DNA from 4 places in the Neorhizobium sp. CSC1952 genome. Region 2 is predicted to be linked to each of the others. Evidence: predicted binding sites of a transcription regulator. Region 2 holds the regulator's gene; each other region holds the start of a gene.
The links. The regulator PhoB, encoded in region 2, activates phosphate uptake and scavenging genes when phosphate is short. The targets are predictions, from matches to a motif close to TGTCATNNANCTGTCAT.
Positions count from the first base shown of each region.

Region 1: the regulator PhoB is predicted to act here: its motif matches at 3,105-3,121, upstream of QTA58_RS21300 (UDP-2,3-diacylglucosamine diphosphatase).
Region 3: the regulator PhoB is predicted to act here: its motif matches at 2,018-2,034, upstream of QTA58_RS15400 (DUF465 domain-containing protein).
Region 4: the regulator PhoB is predicted to act here: its motif matches at 3,121-3,137, upstream of ppk2 (polyphosphate kinase 2).

Region 1 is NZ_CP128416.1:4,405,990-4,411,214, forward strand. It holds gene dgcA (N-acetyl-D-Glu racemase DgcA) at 1-967, shown strand, start outside; gene QTA58_RS21295 (MFS transporter) at 919-2,079, opposite strand; gene QTA58_RS21300 (UDP-2,3-diacylglucosamine diphosphatase) at 2,240-3,055, opposite strand; gene QTA58_RS21305 (NADP-dependent malic enzyme) at 3,274-5,225, shown strand, end outside.
Region 2 is NZ_CP128416.1:1,065,343-1,070,567, reverse strand. It holds gene pstA (phosphate ABC transporter permease PstA) at 1-3, shown strand, start outside; gene pstB (phosphate ABC transporter ATP-binding protein PstB) at 18-833, shown strand; gene phoU (phosphate signaling complex protein PhoU) at 877-1,590, shown strand; gene phoB (phosphate regulon transcriptional regulator PhoB) at 1,633-2,316, shown strand; gene QTA58_RS05535 (PACE efflux transporter) at 2,336-2,770, opposite strand; gene QTA58_RS05530 (GcrA family cell cycle regulator) at 3,124-3,657, opposite strand; gene QTA58_RS05525 (aspartate aminotransferase family protein) at 4,066-5,225, shown strand, end outside.
Region 3 is NZ_CP128416.1:3,173,935-3,179,159, forward strand. It holds gene QTA58_RS15385 (5-(carboxyamino)imidazole ribonucleotide synthase) at 77-1,156, opposite strand; gene purE (5-(carboxyamino)imidazole ribonucleotide mutase) at 1,153-1,650, opposite strand; gene QTA58_RS15395 (DUF465 domain-containing protein) at 1,662-1,865, opposite strand; gene QTA58_RS15400 (DUF465 domain-containing protein) at 2,097-2,273, shown strand; gene QTA58_RS15405 (metalloregulator ArsR/SmtB family transcription factor) at 2,418-2,678, opposite strand; gene QTA58_RS15410 (sulfite exporter TauE/SafE family protein) at 2,794-3,564, opposite strand; gene QTA58_RS15415 (thiamine phosphate synthase) at 3,676-4,329, shown strand; gene QTA58_RS15420 (tetratricopeptide repeat protein) at 4,339-5,225, shown strand, end outside.
Region 4 is NZ_CP128416.1:2,219,326-2,224,550, forward strand. It holds gene QTA58_RS10895 (PhoX family phosphatase) at 1-534, shown strand, start outside; gene QTA58_RS10900 (histidine phosphatase family protein) at 777-1,325, opposite strand; gene leuC (3-isopropylmalate dehydratase large subunit) at 1,440-2,861, opposite strand; gene ppk2 (polyphosphate kinase 2) at 3,182-4,096, shown strand; gene QTA58_RS10915 (amino acid ABC transporter permease) at 4,135-4,953, opposite strand; gene QTA58_RS10920 (basic amino acid ABC transporter substrate-binding protein) at 4,957-5,225, opposite strand, start outside.

The sequences.
Region 1 (5,225 bases), 1.6 Mb from region 2:
AGCCACAATAGAAACATTCCCGATCGCCGGCACGTTCACGATTTCGCGCGGTTCCAAGACGGAAGCGGAGGTCATCACCTGCACGATCGGTGAAAACGGCATCTCCGGCCGCGGCGAATGCGTGCCTTACAGACGCTACGGCGAAACCCTGGACGGCGTCCTTGCGGATATCCGCTCTGTTTCCGACGCGATTCGCGACGGCCTGACACGCGAAGAGCTGCAGGCGCGGATGAAGCCGGGCGCCGCCCGGAACGCCGTCGATTGCGCTTTGTGGGATCTCGAAGCCAAGCGCAGCGGCCGCCCCGTTGCCGACGCCATCGGCGCGACCAGCCTCAAGCCCTTCGTCACGGCGTTTACGCTGTCGCTCGCAGAACCGGAGGCCATGGCGGCCGAAGCCCGCAGGAATGCGCAGCGCCCGCTTCTCAAGATCAAGCTCGGCACGGACGACGACGAAGCCCGCCTGCGCGCCGTCCGCGAAGCGGCTCCAGATTGCCGCCTTATCGTCGATGCCAATGAGGGATGGACCGAGGACAATCTCGCCCGGCACATGGCCGTCGCGGCAGAAACCAACGTGTCGCTGATCGAGCAGCCGTTGCCGGCCGGCAAAGATGCGGCGCTTGCCGGCATCCGGCGCCTGGTCTCGATCTGCGCCGACGAAAGCGTGCACGCCACCAAGGATCTGGCCAGCCTTCGCGACCGCTACGACGCCGTCAACATCAAGCTCGACAAGACCGGGGGCCTCACGGAGGCGCTCGCGATGAAGGCGGAAGCGCAGCGGCTCGGGTTTGCCGTGATGATCGGCTGCATGGTCGGCTCCTCGCTTGCCATGGCGCCGGCCGTGCTGCTTGCGCAGGACGCGGATTATGCGGATCTCGACGGGCCGCTTCTGCTTGCCCGCGACCGGCCGGGCGGCCTTCATTACGAAGGTTCGCTCGTCCATCCGCCGGCGCCCGGCCTCTGGGGCTGAAGCCTGGCCGCAAGCGCGATGATCGCCAGCGCCAGCAGGGACAGGCCGGACATGACGACATAGCTTTCCGGCCCGAACTGTCGGTAAAGGAAACCGGAGAGCACGGTCGAAAGCGCCAGGAACACGCCGTTATAGAAGACGTAAGCGCCCTGCATGGAGGATTCCTGCTCCTCGTTCACCGACTCGACCAGCCGGTGCTGCAGTCCGATATGCACGAAGGCGAAGGTGAAGGCGTGGGTGAACTGCAGCACCAGATAACCCCAGAAGCCGAGCGGCATCGGAAACAGCGTCCAGCGGACCATCGCAACCGCGCAGCCGATGCGCATCAGCGTCCAGGCTGGCACCTTTCGCGCCAGCCAGCCGGCCGCGAAGAAGACGGTGACTTCCGCGACGATCGCCGCACTCCACAATACGCCGATCGAGCCGCTCGAAAAGCCGACCTGCTGCCAATGGATCGTGCCGAAGGTGTAGAACATGCCGTGCGCCGCCTGGGCCAGCGAAGCGCCGATCATCAGCACATGCAGGTCGAACCGCTTGAGGGAGCTCGGGCTGATCGCCTTGTCGGCCGACGGTCCCACCGGCGCCCGCCCCAGCCGCGGCGTAACGAAGGCGGCGGCGATCGTCAGAAGGAAACCGGCCGCCATCATTCCGGGAATGGTATTGATGCCCCAGATACCTCGCAACTCGCCCGCCAGCAGAGCGAACCCCATGAAGGCGATGGAACCCCAGACGCGCATGGAACCGTACTGGAAGCCCCAGCGCCGGACGCCCGTCACGGCAATTGATTCGACGATCGGGGCATAGGGCGCGAAAACCGCCGCCTGGATGCTGACGATCAGCAGCGCCGGCCAGAAACCGTGGGTGAAGAACATCACCAGCGCCGTCAGCAGCGTCAGGCCACCGGACCAGGCGAGCACCATCGTCCGCTCAGGCAGGCGGTCGGCGACATAACCGGAGACCGGCGCCGCCAGAAGCCGGAGAAGAAGCTGCATCGCCAGGACGATGCCGATCTCGACTTCGGTCAGGGCAAGCCCCTCCAGCCAGATCGGCAGATAAGGCAGGATGACGCCGTTCACCCCCAACGGCGCGCCATAAGCGAGCGCGCAGCGCAATTGAAAGAACCGGGGCGCGGAAGGCGCCGCATGTGGAGGAATCACGATTTCACGGGTAGGCTGCTGGAACTTTCAGCTTACCTAACACAGGAGCCGGGCCCTGCCTATGGCAAGAAATAGCCTTCGAGCAGGGTGATCGCCGAACCTGCACAGCCGCTTGTCAGGCGGCCTGCATATCCTCGACGTTCTGCGGCTTCGGCAGTGCCTTGATCTCCGCGGTGGCGTTTATCCGCTGCCAGGAGATCATCTCGAGCGTCCCGTCATGGTGCTCCGCGATCGCCGTGCAGCTTTCCACCCAGTCGCCCGTGTTGACGTAGTGGATGCCGTCCATGTCCTCCATCACGGCGTGGTGGATATGGCCGCAGATCACGCCGTCGACGTCGTTGCGGCGAGCCTCTTCGGCCACGACGCGCTGGAACTCGCCGATGAAGTTGACCGCATGCTTGACCTGCAGCTTCGCCCAGGCGGAGAAGGACCAATAGGGCATGCCGAGACGCCGGCGGATGGCGGCAAGGCCGACATTGATGACGATCGCGGCATCGTAGGCCCAATCCCCGAGATAGGCGAGCAGACGGGCGTTGCGCACCACCACGTCGAACTCGTCGCCGTGCAGGATCAGGTATTTCTTGCCATCGGCCATTTCGTAAATGGCGCGTTCGGCCACTTCGATGCCACCGAAATGCGTGCCCGGGAAGGAACGCAGGAATTCGTCGTGATTGCCGGGAATATAAACGATCCGGGTTCCCTTGCGCGCCTTGCGCAGGAGCTTCTGGACGACGTCGTTGCAGCCCTGCGGCCAGTACCAGTTGCGCTTCAGGCGCCAGCCGTCGACGATATCGCCGACCAGGAACATGGTTTCGGCTTCGTGATAGCGCAGGAAGTCCAGAAGGAAGTCGGTTCGGGCGGCTTTGGAGCCCAGATGCACGTCCGAAATGAAGAGCGTCCTGAAATGCCTTGTTTCCACTTGACCGGTCACGAAGTCGTCCTTTCGCTGCCGCTTCTGCGGTTTCCAAAACCAGACTCGTGTTTCAGGATGATGACAGGCTCCGGCAAAAGCCGCCGCCGCGACCATTCGCCATGCCCCAATTTCCGCCACGACCGCAAATTAGCTGCTGTCGCATCCGGTCGATTGATGTAATGAGGGACGCTCGCCTTTCGACCCAGCAAGACAGAAAAGAAGTGCCAGGAGGGACCATGAACGCCCAGGAAAAACCGAAATCGTCCGCCGTGCCGGTGAGCGGCGATCTCGACGAACAGGCGCTGTTCTTCCATCGCTATCCGCGCCCGGGCAAGCTCGAAATCCAGGCCACCAAGCCGCTCGGCAACCAGCGCGACCTGGCGCTCGCCTATTCGCCGGGCGTCGCGGCCCCCTGTCTGGCGATCCGCGACAATCCGGATACGGCTGCCGATTTCACCGGGCGGGCCAATCTCGTCGCCGTCATCTCCAACGGCACCGCCGTCCTCGGTCTCGGCAATATCGGTCCGCTGGCCTCCAAGCCCGTCATGGAAGGCAAGGCCGTCCTCTTCAAGAAATTTGCCGGCATCGACGTCTTCGACATCGAGATCGACGCCAACGGCATCGATACGATGGTCTCGACCGTCTCGGCGCTCGAACCGACCTTCGGCGGCATCAACCTGGAAGACATCAAGGCGCCGGAATGTTTCGAGGTCGAACGCCGGCTGCGCGAGAAAATGAACATCCCGGTCTTCCACGACGACCAGCACGGCACCGCGATCATCGTCGCCGCGGCGATCCTGAACGGGCTGGAGCTTGCCGGCAAGAACATCGCCGACGTGAAGATCGTCACGTCGGGTGCAGGTGCGGCGGCGCTCGCCTGCCTGCATCTCCTCGTCTCGCTCGGCGCCAGACAGGAGAATATCTGGGTCCACGACATCGAGGGTCTCGTCTATGAGGGCCGCACCGAACTCATGGACGAATGGAAGGCCATCTACGCCCAGAAGAGCGACAAGCGCGTGCTTGCCGACAGCATCGGCGGCGCCGACGTCTTCCTCGGTCTGTCCGCCGCCGGCGTCCTGAAGCCCGAGCTGCTCGCCCAGATGGCGGAAAAGCCGCTGATCATGGCGCTCGCCAACCCGACGCCCGAAATCATGCCCGAGCTTGCCCGCGCCGCCCGACCCGATGCGATGATCTGCACCGGCCGCTCGGATTTCCCTAACCAGGTCAACAACGTGCTGTGCTTCCCTTACATCTTCCGCGGCGCGCTCGATTGCGGCGCCCGGACGATCAACGAGGACATGAAGATGGCGGCCGTGAAGGCGATCGCGGCGCTCGCCCGCGAAGAAGTCTCGGACGTCGCCGCGCGCGCCTATTCGGGCGACACACCGGTCTTCGGACCGGACTATCTCATCCCCTCGCCGTTCGACCCCCGTCTCATCCTGCGCATCGCCCCGGCCGTCGCCAAGGCTGCCGCCGAGACCGGCGTCGCTTCCCGGCCGATCCACGATTTCGACGCCTATCTCGATCAGCTGAGCCGCTTCGTCTGGCGTTCCGGCTTCGTCATGAAGCCGATCTTCAACGCCGCCAAGAGCGCCGAGAAGAACCGCGTCATCTTTGCGGAAGGCGAAGACGAACGGGTGCTGCGCGCAGCCCAGGTTCTGCTCGAAGAGAAGACCGCCACCCCGATCCTGATCGGCCGTCCCTCGGTCATCGAGGCGCGCCTGAAACGCTTCGGCATCCGCATCCGTCCGAATGTCGATTTCGCCGTGGTCAATCCGGAAGACGACCCGCGTTACCGCGACTATGTGGACGACTATTTCGCGCTGGTCGGCCGCGAAGGCGTCAACCCGGAAGCGGCGCGCACCATCGTGCGCACCAACAACACGGTCATCGGTGCGCTCTCGGTCAAGCGCGGCGAAGCGGATGCGCTGATCTGCGGCGTCGAGGGCCGCTACGACAAGCATCTGAGCGACGTGGAGCAGATCATCGGCAGGCGCGCGGGCGTCTGCGCCTTCTCCACCCTCAGCCTGATCATCTCGCAGCGCGGCACGATCTTCTTCACCGACACGTTCGTCAACTACAATCCGAGCGCGCAGGAGATCGCCGAGATCACCGTTCTCGCGGCGGAGGAAATCCGCCGGTTCGGCATCGTCCCGAAAGCGGCGCTGATCTGCCATTCGAATTTCGG
Region 2 (5,225 bases):
TAGAAGGAGTAGATACGATGAACATGATGTCGGAAGCAGCAGTTGAAAAGGCGCTGGACCAGAAGATGAGTGATGTTTCGCATAAGATGATCGGCAAGGACGTGTCCGTGTATTACGGCGAGAAGCGAGCGCTTTTCGACGTGAACCTCAACGTCCGCGAAAACACCGTGACGGCTCTTATCGGTCCCTCTGGCTGCGGCAAGTCCACCTTCCTGCGCTGCCTCAACCGCATGAACGACACGATCGAGAATTGCCGCGTCACCGGCAAGATCACCCTCGATACGGACGATATCTACGATCCGCAGATCGATGTCGTCGAACTGCGCGCCCGCGTCGGCATGGTCTTCCAGAAGCCGAACCCGTTCCCGAAGTCGATCTACGAGAACATCGCCTACGGCCCGCGCATCCACGGGCTGGCCAGGAACAAAGCCGACATGGACCAGATCGTCGAGGCGAGCCTCCAGCGCGCCGGCCTGTGGACGGAAGTCAAGGACCGCCTGCATGAATCCGGCACCGGCCTTTCGGGCGGCCAGCAGCAGCGCCTCTGCATCGCCCGCGCGGTCGCCGTATCGCCGGAAGTCATCCTCATGGACGAACCCTGCTCGGCGCTCGACCCGATCGCGACCGCCAAGGTCGAGGAGCTCATCCACGAGCTGCGCGCCAACTACACGATCGTCATCGTGACGCACTCGATGCAGCAGGCCGCCCGTGTGTCCCAGCGCACCGCCATGTTCCACCTCGGCCAGCTGGTCGAGGAGAACGACACGGACAAGATGTTCACCAACCCGGACGACCAGCGCACCCAGGATTACATCATGGGCCGTTTCGGCTGATCGGCCGGCTGTGCCGCCTGACATCAATTTCGAGGATTAGAAGATGGCATCGACCCATATCCTGTCGGCCTACGACGACGAACTGAAATATCTGAGCCGCCGCATTTCCGAAATGGGCGGTCTTGCCGAGCAGATGTGCTCGGACGCCGTACGCGCGCTTGTGAATTCCGACTCGGCGCTTGCCCAGAAGGTCATCTCCGACGACGTGATCCTGGATCACGCCGAGCGCGAGATCCAGGACAAGGCGATCGTCACGATCGCCAAGCGCCAGCCGATGGCGTCCGACCTGCGCGAGATCGTCGGCACCTTGCGCATCGCCGGCGATCTGGAACGCGTCGGCGATCTCGGCAAGAACACCGCCAAGCGGGTCATCGCGGTTCAGGGCACCGGCGTGCCGCGCAAGCTTGCCCGCGGCATCGAGCACCTTTCCGATCTCGCGCTCGTGCAGCTCAAGGAAGTGCTCGACGTCTATGCGAGCCGGTCCGCCGAGAAGGCGGAAGCGATCCGCATCCGCGACGAGGAAATCGACGCGATGTACACGTCCCTGTTCCGCGAGCTCCTCACCTACATGATGGAGGATCCGCGCAATATCACCACCTGCACGCATCTGCTGTTCTGCGCCAAGAACATCGAGCGGATCGGCGACCACGCCACCAACATCGCCGAGACGATCTACTACATGACGACGGGTGCCCAGCCGGAAGGCGAGCGTCCGAAGGACGATACGTCGAACACGCTCGGCGCCGTTACCGAGTAAAAACGGCACCGAATGACGGAATGCTGACGGAGCAGGGTGAGAATGCTGCCAAAAATCGCTGTCGTGGAGGATGAGGAAGCGCTGAGCGTGCTTCTTCGCTACAATCTCGAAGCCGAAGGTTATGACGTCGAGACGATCCTGCGGGGGGACGAGGCCGAGATAAGGCTTCAGGAGCGCACGCCGGATCTTCTGATCCTCGACTGGATGCTGCCCGGCGTTTCCGGCATCGAACTCTGCCGGCGCCTGCGCATGCGCCCGGAAACCGAGCGCCTGCCGATCATCATGCTGACGGCCCGCGGCGAGGAGAGCGAGCGTGTCCGCGGCCTGGCCACGGGTGCGGACGACTATGTGGTCAAGCCCTTCTCGACGCCGGAGCTTATGGCCCGCGTCAAGGCGATGCTGCGGCGGGCGCGCCCGGAAGTGCTCTCCAGCGTTCTGCGCTGCGGCGACATCGAGCTCGACCGCGAGACCCACCGCGTGCATCGCAAGAGCCGTGAGGTCCGCCTCGGCCCGACGGAATTCCGCCTGCTGGAGTTCCTGATGGCATCGCCCGGCCGCGTCTTCTCCCGTTCGCAGCTCCTGGACGGCGTCTGGGGCCACGACATCTACGTGGACGAGCGCACAGTCGACGTGCATGTGGGGCGCCTGCGCAAGGCGTTGAATTTCTCCAACATGCAGGATGTCATCCGCACCGTCCGCGGTGCGGGTTATTCGATGGAATCCTGATCGCTGGAAGAGGCGCGCGTCATCGCGCCTCAGCCTCCTGCCATTCCGGCAGCGGAAACAGCCGGTCGTAGGCCCAGTTGAAGGCGAAGGCATAGAAGACGTAGAAGACGGCAAAAGCCACGTCCATGACCAGCGCTTCCCACAGGCTGATATCGAGATACCAGGCGACGAAGGGCAGAAGCACGATCAGCAGGCCTACCTCGAAAAGGATGGCATGGCCGACGCGGATTGCCGGCGTTTTCTGCGTGCCGCCGGTCAGCCGCCGCATCAGATGGTCGAAACCGAGATTGTAGAGATAGTTCCAGCCGGTCGCGATCGTCGCACCGCCGATTGCGATGACGCCGATGTCGGAGAGCGGTTTGCCGAAGGCAAGCGCCCCGAGCGGCGTGACGATGAGAAGCGCGATGACTTCGAAGCTGATGGCGTGGCGGATACGGTCGCGGGTCGAGCGCATGATATTCCCCGGTGGGTTCGTTCCGGGTCGTCCCGGAGTTTTGGCCCGATATTGGGGGAGGTCGTCCTCGCATCCTTGAGATAGGTGCTTTCGCACTGCTCGGCAAGCCGCGGCAGGGCATAGCTGCCATGCACACGAAAAAAGCGGGCCTCGAAGCCCGCTTCAGCTTGATGACAAATCTTGCGTCTCGCTCGGCGTCATCCTCGGCCTTGTGCCGAGGATCTGTAAACATCGATGGTTTGCAGATGCTCGGGACAGGCCTGAGCAAGACGATCAGAGATTTTCGAACCTTTGTCGGCAGTCTGAAGCGATCTCGAAGCCCGCTTTCAATTCATTCTCGTGCCGCGTTCGTGTCAGGCCCGGGCACTCGCCCTGCGGCGGTCGTGAACCGGCTGATAGGCAAGCCGCGTGTGATAGCCGCAATAGGGCGAATTGTCCGGGGAGTCGCAGCCGCAGAAGTGGAAATCTTCCTTGAGCGGATCGCCGACCGGCCACTTGCAGGTGCGCTCGGTGAGTTCCGTCAGGGCGAGGCGACGGGAGATCGGCACCACCACATTGGCGGCCGGACGATATTCCATCTCCTCGAAAGCCTCGACTTCGATCTCTTCCTTGAGAAGAGTTGCGCCGACCGCGCGGGCGACGGTCCGGGTGGCGACGCGCGACGCATAGTTCGGAGCCCGGGGCGCCGATGTGGTCCGCTTGGCGGCCGAACGGCCCGTGGCCACCGTGCCGCCGGCTTTCGCCCGGCCCGGCAGGCTGAGGCGGTGCACCTTGCCGATCACGGCATTGCGGCTCACGCCTCCGAGCTGTGCGGCGATCTGGCTGGCGCTCAAGCCTTCCGACCACAATCTCTTCAGTTTTTCGACGCGCTCGTCTGTCCAGTTCATGCCCGTTCTCCGCCTTTGGACGTTGCAGGCATGCAGAATCCTTCCACCTTTGCTGCAGACATCATTCCGCAACACCCACTACATCTATGCTTGAGGTGACTAGTTCCGCCGCATGCAGTCTAGTAATTGACGATTAACCTAGTGTGAGGCTGACTCCGTGGCAAGAGTCGGGAGAATCTGCAGGAATCGATTTCTTGGTTTTCCCCAACTTGCTGTTGGAGAGAGTCATTTTTGTCACATATGCAGGCGCCTGCCTGTTTCTTTAGCAAAGCCGGCTAAGGTGCCGGGCTTTGTTGACATTCGGGCCCTAAACCCCGATAGTGCCCCCGCCGCCCCATTGGGCGGCATTTTTGATTTTTCCGGCCGTTTTGGCCGGTCTTTCGGACTGCCTAGAGGAGTGATGTCGCCATGGCTGAAGCCGCGCTTTTCGACACCTTTGCCCGGGCCCCGTTGCGCTTCGAACGCGGCGAGGGCGTATGGCTCGTGACGGAAAGCGGCGAGCGATATCTCGATTTCGGATCGGGCGTCGCGGTCAACTCGCTCGGCCATGCCCATCCCCATCTCGTCGAGGCGCTGAAGGCTCAGGCCGAGAAGGTCTGGCACACCTCCAATCTCTATGAAGTGCCGGGCCAGGAGACCCTGTCGCGTCGCCTCGCCGAGAAATCCTTCGCGGACAAGGTGTTCTTCACGAATTCCGGTGCGGAGGCGCTGGAATGCGCCATCAAGACGGCCCGCCGGTACCAGTATGTGAAGGGCCATCCGGAACGTTTCCATATCGTGACCTTCGAAGGGGCCTTCCACGGCCGCACGCTTGCGACCATCGCCGCCGGCGGTCAGGCGAAGTATCTGGAAGGCTTCGGGCCGAAGGTCGAAGGGTTCGACCAGGTGCCTTTCGGCGATCTGGAAGCTTTGAAAGCCGTCGTCACGGAAAAGACGGCTGCTATTCTCATCGAGCCGATCCAGGGCGAGGGCGGTATCCGTCCGGTTCCGAAGGAATTCCTGCAGGCGCTGCGCAAGATCTGCGATGACAACGGCCTGCTCCTGGTTTTCGACGAGGTGCAGACGGGCGTCGGCCGCACCGGCAAGCTCTTTGCCTACGAGTGGTCGGGCGTCGCGCCGGATATCATGGCGCTTGCCAAGGGCATCGGCGGCGGTTTCCCGCTCGGCGCCTGCCTCGCGACCGCGGACGCGGCTTCGGGCATGACGGCCGGCACCCATGGCACGACCTATGGCGGCAATCCGCTCGCCGTCGCCGTCGGCAATGCCGTTCTGGACGTGATCCTGGACGACGGGTTTCTTCAGCATGTCCGCGACGTGGCCCTTGTCTTCCGACAGGGTCTCGCAGCGCTCAAGGATCGCTTCCCGAACGTCATCGAGGACGTCCGCGGCGAAGGCCTGTTGCTGGGCGTCAAGGCCAAGGTGCCCGCCGGCGATCTCGTCGTCGCCATGCGCAACGAACATCTGCTGGGCGTCCCGGCCGGCGACAATGTGGTGCGCCTCCTGCCGCCGCTGACCGTCACCGCCGAGGAGGCCCGCGAGGGGCTTGCCCGCCTTGAAAAGGCGGCGGA
Region 3 (5,225 bases), 2.1 Mb from region 2:
CAAAAGCGCGCCGCCTGTTTCTTGGAGGGGCGCGCTCTCAAGTTGGCCGTGCAGATAACCCGAGCCAATCTGCATGTCAACCTTGTGACGATGTTTTCGGGCCTTTCAATTCCGTCACATGGCCCATTTTCCGGCCGGGGCGGGATTCCGTCTTGCCGTAGAGATGGACGAGCACGTCCTTCTTCGCGAGCCACGCCGGAACCTGCAGAATGTCGTCGCCGATGAGGTTGGTCATCACGCAGTCGGAATGGCGGTAAGAGCTGCCGAGGACCAGGCCTGCGACGGCGCGGATATGCTGCTCGAACTGCGAGACGACGCAGGCGGCCTCCGTCCAGTGGCCGGAATTGTGGACCCGCGGAGCGATCTCGTTGGCGATCAGCTTGCCGTCGGCCATCACGAAGAACTCCATGCCGATGACGCCGACATAGCCGAGCGCTGCGAGCAGTTTCCCGGCCGATTCGCGCGCCGTCTTAGCCGTCGCATCGGAAATGCGGGCGGGAAGGGTGGAGGTGTGCAGGATGCCGTTCCGGTGGACGTTCTCGGCCGGATCGTAGCAGAGGACCGTGCCGTCCGCGGATCTTGCGGCGATGATGGAGACCTCGCGCTCGAAGGGGACGAAGCTTTCGAGAATCAGCGGCACGCCGCCGAGCGCGTCGTAAGCGCCGGCCGGGCTCTCGCCGGGCGAGCGGAAGACGCGCTGCCCCTTGCCGTCGTAACCCATCCGGCGGGTCTTCAGCACGCCTTTGCCGCCGAAATCGACGAGCGCCTTTTCGAGGTCGGCCTGGCTGTCGACGGCATGGAATCTGGCGGTCTCGATGCCGCAGCCGTTGAGGAAGCGCTTTTCTGTCAGGCGGTCCTGCGCGACGTCGAGGGCTTTCGCCGGCGGATGGACCGGAACGGAGCGCTGCAGCGCCTCGGCGGCCGAGACCGGCACGTTCTCGAACTCGTAGGTCACCACGTCCGCGCGGCCGGCGAGTTCGGCGAGCGCCGCCGGATCGTCATAGGCCGCGACGATCTGTCCGTTCGCGACCTGGGCGGCCGGACAGTCCGCCTGCGGCTCCAGGATGATCGTACGGAAGTTCAGCCGGGCTGCGGCAATGGCCAGCATGCGGCCGAGCTGCCCGCCGCCGATGATGCCGATCGTGCGGACCGTCATGGGGCCTCGTCCATCGGGTAATCGGCGACGGCGGCGGTCTGGCGGGCGCGCCATTCGTCCAGCCGGTCGGCGATCTCGTCGTCGTTGAGCGCCAGCACGGCCGCGGCGAGCAGCGCTGCGTTGATGGCGCCGGCCTTGCCGATCGCAAGCGTGCCGACCGGGATGCCGGCCGGCATCTGGACGATCGACAGCAGGCTGTCCTGGCCGGACAGCGCCTTCGACTGCACCGGCACGCCGAAGACCGGCAGCGGGGTCACGGCGGCGGTCATGCCGGGAAGGTGCGCGGCACCGCCGGCGCCGGCGATGATGACCTGGAAGCCTTCGGCGCGGGCGCCCCTGGCGAATTCCATCATCCGCTCCGGCGTGCGGTGCGCCGAAATGATGCGCGCCTCGTAGTCGATCTCGAGCGCATCCAGCGTATCGGCGGCATTCTTCATGGTCTCCCAGTCGGACTGGCTGCCCATGATGATCGCGACGGCGGGTCTTTCGGCCATATCGGTAACCCTCATGCAATGATGTCGGGGATGATCTGATCCTCGAGCTGGCTCATCTTGTCCTTGATCGCCAGCTTCTTCTTCTTCATGCGCTGAACCCTCAGCGCATCGCAGCCGACCTGGATCATGGCGTTGATGGCGGCGTCGTAATCTTCGTGCTCCTGACGGAGCTTTGCGAGCGCCAGCCGGATATCCGCCTGTTCCTGATCAGCCATCTTAGTCCCCATTCTCGCGCCCGGCCATATCAGCGGCGGCCGGCAATGTCCGCAAGCCTCTACCACCAAACCGCGTTAACGGCTAGTTAGACAAAGTCACGAATTTGCCCCGTTCTAACCATGATTTCTCCTTCGACAAACGCGGCCGATCGTGTCACACTTCCGTCGCAAACCTGAAGCCTCGGCCAAGGGTAAAAGCCGGGGCAGGTGACCAAGGAAGGAACATGCCACATGACCGTCCAGGCTCATATCGCATCGCTTGAAAGGAAGCACGGCGCTCTGGAGGAGGAGCTCCAGGCAATTCTCGCGTCCCCCTCCGCCGACGACCGTGAAATCGCCGAACTCAAGCGCCGCAAGTTGCGCATCAAAGATGAGATGCAACGGCTAAAAGCCTCTACGCGTCACTAATTCCCAAAACAGGAGAATGCGCCGCACGCCTCGGTAACGATCAGTAAGGGGCATTTCAGGAAGCGGCAAAACAATCCAGAAACATTGAAAATTAGGTTCTGGTCGTGGTCCGTTGATCCCACATGTGACTTGCAAACCTCAACGTCACGACCAGAACTGATCCAGCCACAGGTTGAGCCTGTCGAAGCCTTTGGCATTGACGGAATAGATGCGCCGCGTGCCTTCTGCCGTCACCGTCACGAGATTGCTGTCGAGCAGCGCTTTCAGATGCTGCGACACCGCGGGCCGGCTGATCGGCAGGCCCTGGGCGAGCTCGTTGACGGTTTTCGGCGCGCGCCGCAATTCTTCCAGCAGATAGCGCCGGTTCGGATCAGCGATGGCTGCGAAGGGGTCAACGGTCGTCATGCACCGAACTTACGGTAAACGCATGGTAACGGCAAGATTTATTGTGCGTTGCAGCAAAGTCCCCCGCCTTATTTTTACGTTGCTTTTTTAGCGATCGCGCGAGTGCCGGATCCGGTCAGAAGGGCAGGCCGTCCCAGAGCAGCTTCAGGCCGGCGAGGAAGGCCAGCCCATAGGTCATGGGATAGAACACTTCCGATTTCAGATGCTTGACGATCGCGGCGCCCAGCATGGTGGCGGCCAGCGCCACCGGCAGGAGCGTCATGGAGATCGTCAGGTTCTCGCGGTCCAGCGCGCCGAGAAAGAAATAGGGGATGACCTTCACGGCATTGACGATCGCGAAGAAGCGGATGCTGGCGCCCGTATAGGATTTCGGGTCGAGCCGCATCGGCAGGACGTAGATCTGGAAGGGCGGGCCGCCCGCATGGGCGACGAAGCTCGCATATCCCGAAAGCGCGCCCCAGAAGGTGGCGGCCACGGGACGGTGGGGCAGGGGCGCCGCGAATCTATCCGAACGGGGGCCGTAGACCTGCCAGAAATAACGGACCGTGAAGAGAATGGTCGCGGTGGCGATGACGAGGCGGAGCGCATCGTCGGAAACGTAAGCCGACGTCGCCCAGCCGAGCGCAATGCCGATGATGCCGCCCGGCAGGATCATCAGAAGCGTCTTGCAGTCGTTGTGGTTGCGCCAGGACCAGAGCGCGACGATATCCATGACGATCAGGATCGGCAGGAAGATCGCGGCCGCCTTGACGGGATCGACCGCCATGGACATGAGCGGCACGCCGAGAAGCCCGATCGCGCCGCCGATGCCGCCCTTCGAAAGGCCGACGAGGAGGACGGCCGGAATGGCGGCTGCGAAAAAGGCGAGGCTGAGCGTATCGGGCATGAAGAGTTCGATGAGGCGGGGCGGTTGATCCTTCGGTCGGTCCGGTCTATCGAATTTGCGGACAGAAGACGAGTGCGGATTTCATGAACATCCGCCTGACAGGACAAGATTATGACCGGACTGGAAGACCGTTGCCGCCTCGTACTGATCGTGCCGGAGGGCGATGATGCCGCAGAGATTGCAAGGCAGCTCGAAGAGGCGCTTTCGGGCGGCGACGTGGCGTCGGTCGTTCTTCCCCAATACGGTCTCGACGACCAGGCGTTCCAGAAGCGGGCCGAAACGCTGGTGCCGATCGTCCAGGCGGCGGGTGCCGCGGCCCTGATCGCCGGCGACAGCCGCGTCGCGGGCCGGGTGAAGGCCGACGGGCTGCATCTCGCGGGCACGCTGACGGAGCTGGAAGAGGCGATCGGGAAATTCGTGCCGAAGCTGATCGTCGGCGCCGGCGGTGCGGCGGACAGGCACCAGGCGCTGGAGATCGGCGAACTCAGGCCCGACTATATCTTCTTCGGCAAGCTCGACGGCGACATCAAGCCGGAGGCGCATCCGAAGAACCTCGCGCTTGGCGAATGGTGGGCTTCCATGGTGGAAATCCCCTGCATCGTCATGGGCGGCAGCGATCCGGTCTCGGCGCTCGCCGTTGCCGAGACCGGCGCGGAATTCGCGGCGCTCCGGGCGGCGGTCTTTTCGAACCCGAAAGGTGCGGCCGCCGTTGTCGCGGAGGTCAACGCGATCCTGGACGAAAAAGCGCCACGGTTTGAGGCTTGATGGCTCCCCATGGGTTCGAACCGATTTCATCGCGTGATTCTGAAGGGGCTGCTGGCGGCATTTCTCGCCTCGGCGGCGCTGCCGTCCTTCGCGCTCGCGCAGGCGAACACGAGAGCCGTCACGCGGCCGCTGGAGCCGGATACCCAGCCGATGAAGAAGGATCGGGTCGAGACGCAGCCGGCGGAAGGAAATGCGCAAGGGGCGGCGGAGGAGCAGACCCAGCCGGACGGGATCGTACCCTCAGGCGGCGTCGAGCTCTACCAGCGCATGGGAGCGGCGCTGCCGCCCGCGCCGCCGGAAAAACCCTATAACGGTCCGATCGACGAGGCTTACGGGGCCTATCAGCGCGGGTTCTATGTGACCGCGCTCGACAAGGCGCTGACTCGCGCCGGCGCGGGCGATGCGGCGGCGCAGACGCTCGTCGCCGAGATGATGACCAAGGGGCTCGGGATCAAGCGCGACGCGAAGACCGCCGCTTTCTGGTACAGGCAGGCGGCGGAAGGCGGCGATCCGGCCGCCATGTTCCAGTATGCGCTGCTCCTGATGAGCGGCCGCGACGTTCCCCGCGACAAGAAACTGGCCGACGAGTTCATGCGCAAGGCGGCCGAGGCCGGCAATTCCTCGGCGCAGTTCAACTGGGCGCAGATCGTCGTTTCCGACAATCCGGGCGAAAAGGGCCTGCATCTGGCTCTGCCCTTCTACGAGAAATCCGCCAGCCAGGGCGTCGCGGACGCGCAATATGCGGTGGCGCAGCTTTACGTGGCGCTGAAGGACCTGCCGCAGGAGAAGAAGGCGAAGGCCCGCGAATGGCTGGAGCGCGCCGCCAAGGCGGGGTTCGACACCGCGCAGCTCGACATGGGCGTCTGGCTGGTCAACGGCATTGGCGGCGAGCGGGA
Region 4 (5,225 bases), 1.2 Mb from region 2:
GAAAACGCTTTCGGCCACATCATCGAGATCACCGAGGACGGCGGCGATTTCACCGCCACGTCCGGCAAGTGGGAAGTGCTCCTGAAGTGCGGCGATCCTTCGGTCGCAGCGGTCGGCGCGACCTTCTCCACCGAGACGACGAAGAACGGCTGGTTCGGCATGCCGGACAACTGTGCGGTCGATTCCGCCGGCCGCCTCTGGGTCGCGACCGACGGCAACAACAACAAGGCGACCGGCCGCACCGACGGTCTCTGGGCCGTCGATACGGAAGGGGATGCCCGGGCGACGTCCAAGCTCTTCTTCCGCGTGCCGGTCGGTGCGGAAATGTGCGGCCCGCTCTTCACGCCGGACGACGAGACCGCCTTCGTCGCCGTCCAGCATCCGGGCGACGGCGGCGACGATTGGGAAGGCCACGGCCGCCCGTCCTATTACGAGGACCTCTCGACCCGCTGGCCGGACTTCAAGGACAACATGCCGGTACGCCCGGCGGTGCTCGCCATCACCAAGATCGGCGGCGGCAAGATCGCCGTCTGACGCGCGCTTGCGACGACAACAGGGCCCCGCTGCAATCGGCGGGGCCTTGGACGTCGATAAAGGTGAGAACATCTCTTCCGTCATGCCCGGGCCCGTCCCGCGCATCTGCAAACCATTGATGTTTGTGGATCCTCGGCACAAGGCCGAGGATGGCGCCGGGTAAGACGGGAGGTTTGTCAACGAACTGGGCCCAGCTGTCGGCAGCAGGCTTTCATATGGCCGGGTTCATCCGTTTATTTCCGTCACTCAAGGGAACGCGGGGTGACGAACCGTTCCAGGCGGCCGGAGCCTTCACGGATCCCCTGCCAGTCCGTGGCGTCGAAATCGATCACGGCAAGCCCGGCCGTCGGAAATTTCTCCGCCAGCCGCCGCCGGGTTTCGGCATTTTCCGCATCGGTCAAAAGCAGCGCGAGTTCCTGAAGGCCGGGATTGTGCCCTAGGATCAGGACACTGCGGTAAGTGGGCTCGATCCGGACCAGGATGTCGAGAATTTTCATCGCGGATACTTCGTAGATCCCGGCGTGCTCGCGCAGCTCTACCTGTCCGGGCAGTCTCTCCCGAACCAGCGTCCAGGTCTCCTGCGTCCGCCGTGCGGGGGATATGAGAGCAACGTCGGGAACAAGCCCTTCGCGGGCCATATAGTCGCCGATCAGTGGGGCCGCCTTCTCGCCGCGCGCCGCAAGCGGCCGGTCCTTATCCGCCACGCCTTCGGGCCAGGCGGATTTCGCATGCCGCAGCAGCATCAGCCTGCGGCCGGGATCATGCGATGTCTTTTGCGGTCGCTTGGACATGACAGCCATTATGATGCCAAAGCGGCTGCTTGTCTCCTGTCGCGCCTGCTTGCCGCATCAGACAAAAATGCCGCCCTCGAAGGGCGGCATCGTTCGGTGATCGCGGCAGTTGGATCACTTCCATTCGCGGATGTCGACGAAATGGCCGGCGATCGCGGCTGCGGCGGCCATGGCCGGCGAGACGAGATGGGTGCGGCCCTTGTAGCCCTGGCGGCCCTCGAAATTGCGGTTCGAGGTGGAGGCGCAGCGCTCGCCCGGCTTCAGCCGGTCGTCGTTCATCGCAAGGCACATGGAGCAGCCCGGCTCGCGCCATTCGAAGCCGGCATCCTTGAAGATCCTGTCGAGGCCCTCGGCTTCGGCCTGCTCCTTGACGATGCCCGAGCCCGGGACGATCATGGCGGAAACGGTCGAAGCCACCTTCCTGCCCTCGACGACCTTGGCGGCTGCGCGCAGGTCCTCGATGCGGCCGTTGGTGCAGGAGCCGATGAAGACGCGGTCGACCGCGATATCGGTCATCTTGGTGCCGGGCTTGAGGCCCATATATTCCAGCGCGCGCCACTTGGAAGCGCGCTTCGTCTCGTCCTGGATGTCGTCCGGATTCGGAACGGTGCCCTGAACGGAAACCACATCTTCCGGCGAGGAGCCCCAGGAGACGATCGGCGGCAGGTTGGCGGCGTCGAGCACCACGACCTTGTCGAAATGCGCGCCTTCTTCCGTGTGCAGCGTCTTCCAGTAGTCGAGCGCCATGTCCCAGGCCTTGCCCTTCGGCGCGCGCGGCTTGTCCTTGATATAGGCGAACGTCGTCTCGTCCGGCGCGATCAGGCCGGCGCGGGCGCCGCCTTCGATCGTCATGTTGCAGACGGTCATGCGGCCTTCCATGGAGAGCGAGCGGATCGCTTCGCCGGCGAATTCGATGACATGGCCGGTGCCGCCGGCGGTGCCGATCTCGCCGATGATGGCGAGGATGATGTCCTTGGCGGTGACGCCCGGCGGGAGCTGGCCGTCGACGCGCACCAGCATGTTCTTCGCTTTCTTCTGCACCAGCGTCTGGGTGGCGAGGACGTGCTCCACTTCGGACGTGCCGATGCCGTGCGCCAAGGCGCCGAAAGCGCCGTGGGTGGAGGTGTGGCTGTCGCCGCAGACGATCGTCATGCCGGGCAGCGTGAAACCCTGTTCGGGGCCGACGATATGGACGATGCCCTGGCGAACGTCCTTCTCGGAATAATATTCGACGCCGAAATCCCTGGCGTTCTGGGCGAGCGCCTCGACCTGGATGCGGCTTTCCTCGTTCTTGATGCCTTCGTGGCGGTCGGCGGTCGTGGGTACGTTATGGTCGACGACGGCCAGCGTCTTTTCCGGCGCGCGGACCTTGCGGCCGGCCATGCGCAGGCCTTCGAAAGCCTGCGGCGACGTCACTTCGTGCACGAGGTGACGGTCGATATAGAGGAGACAGGTGCCGTTTTCGTCTTCGGAGACGACGTGGTCGTCCCAAATCTTGTCGTAAAGGGTCCGAGGGGCAATGCGCTGTGCGCTCATGGCTGCTATCCGTAAAGCTGAATGGAACGAGGGATGTCTGTGCGGCAGCTGCCGGCTGCCTGAAGCTGAGAAGATCAGCTAAGTCGGTCGCAAAGCGCCCCGGATACGCGCGCGAAGAAGCGTGCCGGCAGGCGCTTGTGGTCCTGCAGCACGATGAACTGGTTCGCGAGGCATCCGAATTTCGATCCCATGGCCTCGCCATAACAGTTTTCCGCAAAATCGGCAATCGGTTTGCATCGGCGGAGACCTGTCGCATCGCTGTCATAAAGTTTTCGCGGAAACGTGCTTGATCTCGTCTTCAGAACGGAGGGATGCTCAAGATGTCCGAACCCATGGAAGACCAGCTCAGCCGCATCAAGGACGAGATCGCCGACAGCTTCGATGAAGAGCTGGAAATGCAGATGGAGGAGGACCGGCTGGACGAGCTGGTGGCGGAAGGCATGTCGGAGCCCGCCGAACCGACGCTCGACCGCCGGATCTATTTCCGCGAGCTCTTCCGTCTCCAGCACGAGCTCGTCCGCCTGCAGGACTGGGTCCAGTACAAGAAGCTGAAGATGGTCGTGCTCTTCGAGGGCCGCGACTCGGCCGGCAAGGGCGGCGCCATCAAGCGCGTCACCCAGCGCCTCAATCCGCGCGTCTGCCGCGTCGTGGCGCTTCCGGCGCCGACCGAGCGGGAGCGGAACCAGTGGTATTTCCAGCGTTATACGCCGCATCTGCCGACGGCCGGCGAAATGGTGCTGTTCGACCGCTCCTGGTACAACCGCGCCGGCGTCGAGCGCGTCATGGGCTTCTGCACCAAGGACGAGCTCGAAGAATTCTTCCGCTCCGTGCCGGAATTCGAGCGCATGCTGGTGCGCTCCGGCATCATCCTCGTCAAATACTGGTTCTCGATCACCGACGAGGAGCAGGAATTCCGCTTCAAGATGCGCATCCACGATCCGCTGAAGCAGTGGAAGCTGTCGCCCATGGACCTCGAAAGCCGCGTTCACTGGGAGGAATATACCAAGGCCAAGGAAGAGATGCTGGAGCGCACCCATATTCCGGAAGCGCCCTGGTGGGTCGTGCAGGCCGTCGACAAGAAGAAGGCGCGGCTCAACATGATCGCCCACCTTCTTTCGCAGGTGCCGTATGAGACCGTTCCGAAGGAACAGATCGTGCTGCCCGAGCGCGTCCGCCACGACGACTACATACGCCATCCGGTGCGGCCGGACATGTACGTGCCGGACGTCTATTGAACCTGATGGAGACGGCGGCGCTTCCGACGCCGTTCCGGTCATCGCTCGATCCGCCTGCGCATCCGGCGCTCGATGCCGCGCAATGCCAGCGACAGGCCGATCGTCAGCAGCAGGTAGATATAGGTGACGATCGAATAGGTCTCGAAGAAGCGGAAGGAGCCGGCGGCATAGACCTTGGCCATCTGGGTTATGTCGGCGACCCCGAGCACCGAGACGAGCGAACTGTCCTTCACCATCGCGACGAAGTCGTTGGAAAGCGGCGGGAAGATCATCCGCATCGCCTGCGGGAAGACGATCAGCCGGAAGCGCTGGAAGCGCGTGAAGCCGAGCGCTTTGGCCGCCTCGATCTGCCCTTCGTCGACCGACTGGAACCCTGCGCGAAAAATCTCGGCGATGAAGGCGGCGTAACCGATCATCAGCGCGATCACCGCGCGCCAGAGTAGCGAGACATCGCGTACGAGCAGGGCCTCCATCCAGCCGCGCTCGATCAGCGGGCCCAGCGCCCAGTTCCAGAGTGCCACCAAACCCGGCGCGCCGACGAAGGCGATATAGAAAAGCAGGACGAGGATCGGAATGCCGCGGACGAGTTCGACATAGAAGCGGGCAACCTGTCTGAGAACGATGCTGCCCGACAATCCGGCGAGCGCGATCGCAAGGCCCAGCAGCGTCGCCAGCGAAAAGGCTGCGAGCGTCACGCCGATGGTGATGCCGATGCCCTTGGCGACGACGCCGAAGACCTGTGCGTAGAGATCGTTGAACGCGATGACGGCCGCGAGCCCGAGGCAGAGCACACCGAAGGCGGCCAGCCACCAGGGAAAATCTCCCGGCTCTTCGGTTTTCCGGCGCGGAGGCGCCATGCCTTACTGGCCCATCGTGTAATCGAGGAACCACTTCTTGTTCAGCGCATCGAGCGTGCCGTCGGCCTTCAGCGCCGCGATCGCCGCATTGACCGGCTGGACGAGGTCCGACCCCTTCTTGAAGATGAAGCCGAAATCCTCCGCGCCGAGCGGCTCGCCGATGATTTTCAGCGAACCGCCGGAAGCCTTCACATAGCCTTCGCCGGCGGTGCTGTCGGTCAGAACGAGATCGACGTCGCCCGCCTTCAGCGCCTGCACCGTCGCTCCGAAGG